2 regions of the Brevundimonas sp. FG128 genome follow, and region 1 is predicted to be linked to the other one. Evidence: riboswitches for the same ligand, from Rfam matches in the RefSeq annotation. Region 1 holds a riboswitch; the other holds the start of a gene.

What was found. A riboswitch is a leader RNA that binds a small molecule or an ion and turns the genes downstream of it on or off. The one in region 1 is predicted to bind cobalamin.
Region 2: it holds a riboswitch for cobalamin, as region 1 does, so the genes downstream of both, metE (5-methyltetrahydropteroyltriglutamate--homocysteine S-methyltransferase) here and ACODSC_RS10410 (TonB-dependent receptor plug domain-containing protein) in region 1, are expected to answer to the same signal.

What each region holds. Positions count from the first base shown of each region.
Region 1 covers NZ_JBMDKP010000003.1:395,590-397,977, reverse strand. Annotated here, with positions in the region: gene ACODSC_RS10410 (TonB-dependent receptor plug domain-containing protein) at 1-1,200, opposite strand, end outside; cobalamin riboswitch at 1,347-1,532, opposite strand; gene mutS (DNA mismatch repair protein MutS) at 1,608-2,388, shown strand, end outside.
Region 2 covers NZ_JBMDKP010000001.1:768,429-770,816, reverse strand. Annotated here, with positions in the region: gene metE (5-methyltetrahydropteroyltriglutamate--homocysteine S-methyltransferase) at 1-735, opposite strand, end outside; cobalamin riboswitch at 846-1,048, opposite strand; gene ACODSC_RS03820 (porin) at 1,302-2,054, shown strand; gene ACODSC_RS03815 (head GIN domain-containing protein) at 2,191-2,388, opposite strand, start outside.

The DNA.
Region 1 (2,388 bases):
GGCGCCCGACAGGATGAAGCCGCCCGCCAGCTCATAGGCCGCCGAAATGCGTCCCGTCGTTTCCGAGCCGAAATCGTCGGTATCGTCGTAGCGCAGGCCGCCCGTCAGGTTCAGCGGCCCGACATCATACTGGGCCACCCCGAACACCGAGGTGATCGACAGGTCGCGCGACAGGCCCGACGACAGCGCCGCCGAGGCCTCGTTGCGCTCCACGCCGAAAGCGTAGTTCACGTCCCGGGCCTTTCCGTCCGCCTGCCAGCGATAGGCCTGGCGGTCGCCGGTGAAGGTCGAGCCGAAACCGCCGCTGTAGGAGGTGCGGTCGATGTCAGAAGCCGAGACGCTGAACTGATGGGTCAGGCCCAGGGCGACGGCGCTCAGCCGGGCGAAACCGGACCACTGCTCGCTGTCCTGGGTGTCGTCGGTGTCGGCCAGGGCGTAGTCGGGCTCGGGGAAGCCGTCCAGGTCGGCGTGGCTCTCGTTCCAGCGCACCGACCCGTCGATCTTCACCGTGTCGGAAAAGGCGTAGCGGCCCTTGCCGCCCAGGGTCGTGCTGCGGAAACCGTCGGCCTCGGGATTGCCGTCGGCCTCGTCGGCGGCGGAAATGCCGTCGGTCTGGAAGCGCGAAACATAGGCGCTGACGGCGTAGGTCTCATTGGCCACGCCCGCCGACACCCGGCCGCGTACGGTGTCGAAACTGCCGGCCTCTGCTTCGGCGCGCACGCCGTCGATCTCCTTGGTCGTAAAGGAAATCACGCCGCCGATGGCGTCAGAGCCCCACAGCGACGACTGCGGGCCGCTGAGCACTTCGATGCGCTCGATATCGGCCAGCTCGAAGCTGGAGAAGTCATAGGCGCCGTTGGGCTCGGCCGCGTCGTTGACGGGCGCGCCATCGACAAGCACCAGCGTCTTGCCGGGCGTAGCGCCGCGCATGCGGACTTGCGCCACGCCGCCGAACGCGCCTGTGCGCGTCACCGACAGGCCCGGCACGTCGGCCAGGATGTCGGCGGCGAAGATCGCGCCGCGCTGTTCGATGGTCTTGCCGTCGATGACGCGGGCGCCGGGCGTGTCGGCGACGATGGCCGGGATGCGGGTGGCGGTGATGACGACGTCGTCCAGCTGGGTCGCATCATCAGCGGCGAAGGCGGGCGCGGCGAAGGCGGCGGCTATCGCAGCCGTCGAGAGAAGAATGGAACGCTTCATTGAGCGAGATCCCCGTTTCGGTCCCGCGAGTGCGCGCGAGAGACCGGTCAAAGCGAGCCGACCCGCCAGACCGCGAGGGTCTGGACGGCGCAAGGTCGGGTCGCTGCGACGGTGAAGTCCCCGCGCCTCTGTCTGGTCCCGGACAGCAGCGAGCGACACAGGCGGCCAGGTTTCCTGGCTTGCGGGTCAAAAACCGCCGTCCTCGCCTTCCCAGTCACCCAGTGGCGCCGAAGTCGTCAGACCCCGGACGGACGACGCTCTCGCCGCCTACAGTTGCGGGCACAGCCACGGTGTCTCACCGTGTTCCCTAAACCGCCTGGCGCGGCCTATCGCAGGGGCGACAAGCCTGTGCAAGGGCCGTTCAACGGCCTTGAGCCGCCGGGCGCGATCCGTCACCCTGTCGCCACATGAACGCCCCCGTCACTCACCCGCCCGAAATCGCCGCTTCGCTTGAGGGCGCGACGCCGTTCATGGCGCAATATCTGACGGCCAAGGCCGGTCAGCCGGACGCCATCCTCTTCTTCCGCATGGGCGACTTCTACGAGCTGTTCTTCAAGGACGCCGAGGTCGCCGCCGCCGCCCTGGGCATCACCCTGACCAAGCGCGGCAAGCACCAGGGCGAGGACATTCCGATGGCGGGCGTGCCGGTCCATGCGATGGAGGGCTACCTCGCCCGCCTGATCCGCATGGGCCACAAGGTCGCCATCTGCGAACAGCTGGAAGACCCCGCCGAGGCCAAGAAGCGCGGCGGCAAGTCCGTGGTCCATCGCGGCGTGGTGCGGGTTGTGACGCCCGGCACCCTGACCGAGGACAGCCTGCTGGACGCGCGCGGCGCCAATCGCCTGGCGGCGGTCGCGGTGCGCAAAGGTCGGGCGGCGGTCGCCGTGGTCGAACTGTCGTCCGGCGCGGTCGATTCCGTCGCCTGTTCTATCGAAGACCTGGGCGCAGCCCTCGCCGCCTTCCGACCGTCTGAGGTTCTGGTCACCGACCGGATGTATTCGGACGAGGCCACGCGCGATGCGCTGGATGGTTCGGGCGGCGTGGTCCAGGCGCTGGCCAGCGCCATCGCCGAACCCCAGGCCGCGCGCGTGCGGGTGGAGCGGCTGTATGGCGTCTCGGCTCTCGACGGTTTCGGCGCCTTCGAGGAGGCCGAGGTCTCCGCGCTCGGCCTGATCGCCGCCTATCTGG
Region 2 (2,388 bases), on a different contig from region 1:
ATCATAGGCGGCCTTCGCCTCGTCGCTCAGATCGGTGACCAGGCAGGGCTCGTCCAACTGCACCCAGGTCGCCCCCGCCCGCGCCAGCGAGCGCAGCACCTCGGCATAGACCGGCAACAAACGCGGCAGCAGGCTCAGCACGTCGAAGGCCTCGCCGCGCGTCTTGCCCAGCAGCAGATAGGACACCGGCCCCAACAGCACCGGCCGGGTCTCGATCCCCTGCGCCCTGGCTTCCAGATATTCGTCCAGCGCCTTGGTCGAACCCAGGCGGAACACCTGGTCGGCCGTAAACTCAGGCGCAAGATAGTGGTAGTTGGTGTCGAACCACTTGGTCATCTCCATCGCCGGCACGCCCCCCGAGGCGGGATTGCCTCCGCCATGAGTGTGACCGTGCTTGCAGACCTGGGCGTCGCCGCGCGACCCACGGGCCATGGCGAAATAGGTGGCCAGATCGACCCGTTCTCCGCTCCAGCCGAAGGCGGCCGGCACAGCCCCGACCATGGCCGTCAGATCCAGCACCTGATCATAAAGAGAGAAGTCGTTGGACGGCACGATGTCGGCGCCCAGCTCGCGTTGCCGCGCCCAGGTCAGGCCGCGCAGCTCGGCGGCGGTGGACAGCAGGGTCTCTGCGTCGATCTTGCCGGCCCAATGGGCTTCGAGCGCGGTCTTCAGCTCCCTCTTGGGGCCGATGCGGGGAAAGCCGAGGGTGGCGACCTGGACGGTATGGCGGGTCATGACATTCGAAACCTGTGCTGTGGCCAGGTTTCGGACAGGGTCGCGCGGACGCCGTCGCGGACGCAAAGGGTCCGGCGGCGCGCATGCGGCCTGACCGGGCACCCCGCCGGAGGACGTTATCTGTCGGGGCAGGTCTCCTGGCTCACGGGTCGACGCCTCGGGCCCGGCCTTCCCGGCGCGAACGCCAGTGACACGAGATGGACCCTCGACTCGCCGCTTACAGTTGCGGGGGCAGCGCCGGTGTCTCACCGGCTTCCCTCTTAGCTCCACGCACCCCGAGGAGCGCGCGGAGACCACGACAACCCGACATGACCCCAACCAAGCGCGGCCGTCAATACATATAAGGATATGCTTATATGATTATGCGGATTACCCAGCATTAACCGCTTGCCCCATCAAGTGCGCGCAAGTGACACATTCCGACCACAACGCGTGATTTATCCGCCACATCACAGTTTCAAGACACTTATGTAACGACGATTTATTGCTCAGCTTCGTCCGCATACTGATAGCAGGCGCCCTCCCCGGACCCCCATCCGGGCACAGACTGCTAAGGACAAAAGAAAATGAAGACGATCCTCCTCGCCTCGGCCGCCGCCGCTCTGTTCGCCGCCCCGGCCTTCGCCCAGGACGCCATCGGTTCGGTCGGCGTGACCTATTCCAACCCGTCGTATGACGCCGGCCCCGTCGATGTCGACGCCGACGTCTGGACCGTGGACGGAACCGTGGCCCTGCCGGCCGCCGACTGGACTGTGACCCTGAACGGCGCCGTCGACCACGTCGAAGCCTTCGGTGAGAACGAAACCACCGGCGCCGCCGCCGCCCACCTGACCAAGATGTGGTCCTCCGACATCCGCGCCGGCGGCTTCGTCGCCGCCAACGGCATCGGCACGGGCGATGATCCCATCTGGACCGTCGGCGCCGAAGCCCAGAAGTATCTGGCCAACGCGACCCTGACCGGTCAGGTCGCCTACACCACGGCTGATGACATCGACGCCGACATCTGGACCGTTGGTGGCGACGCCGCCTTCTACGTCATGCCGAACCTGCGCCTGAACGCCGGCGTCAGCTACAACAACGTCGACGTCACGGGCGACGACGTGGACGCCTGGACCTACGGCGTGGGCGCCGAGTACGAAATAGAGAACACCCCGTTCTCGGTCGGCGCCGCCTACACCCGCGCCGACATCGACTCGCTCGACGTCGACACCTGGTCGCTGGGCGTTCGCTACTCGTTCGGCGGCGGTCTGCAAGCGCGTGATCGCGCCGGCGCCGGCCTGGGCGTTTCGTCCATCGTCAGCGTCCTGGGCGGCCTGTAAGACACGGCCTCCCTCACGGGATGAGGACAAGCCCCGGCGGAGCGATCCGCCGGGGCTTTTTCTTGCGCGGCGCACGAAAAAGGCCCCCAGGGTTCCACGACCGGGGGCCTTTCCTCTCGCGGCGGAGAGACGGGTCTTAACGCCCGATCTGCAAGGTTCCGGATCCGACGACGGTGCGCGATACGGCGCCGGTGGCCGCGCCGACGCGGACATCGCCCGATCCGGCGATGGCGACGCTCAGGTCGCGCGTGGTCCCGCCGTAGCGGACATTGCCCGAACCGCCGATGGCGACCGACAGCTTGTCCATCCGCCCCTGACGGACATTCACCCCGCC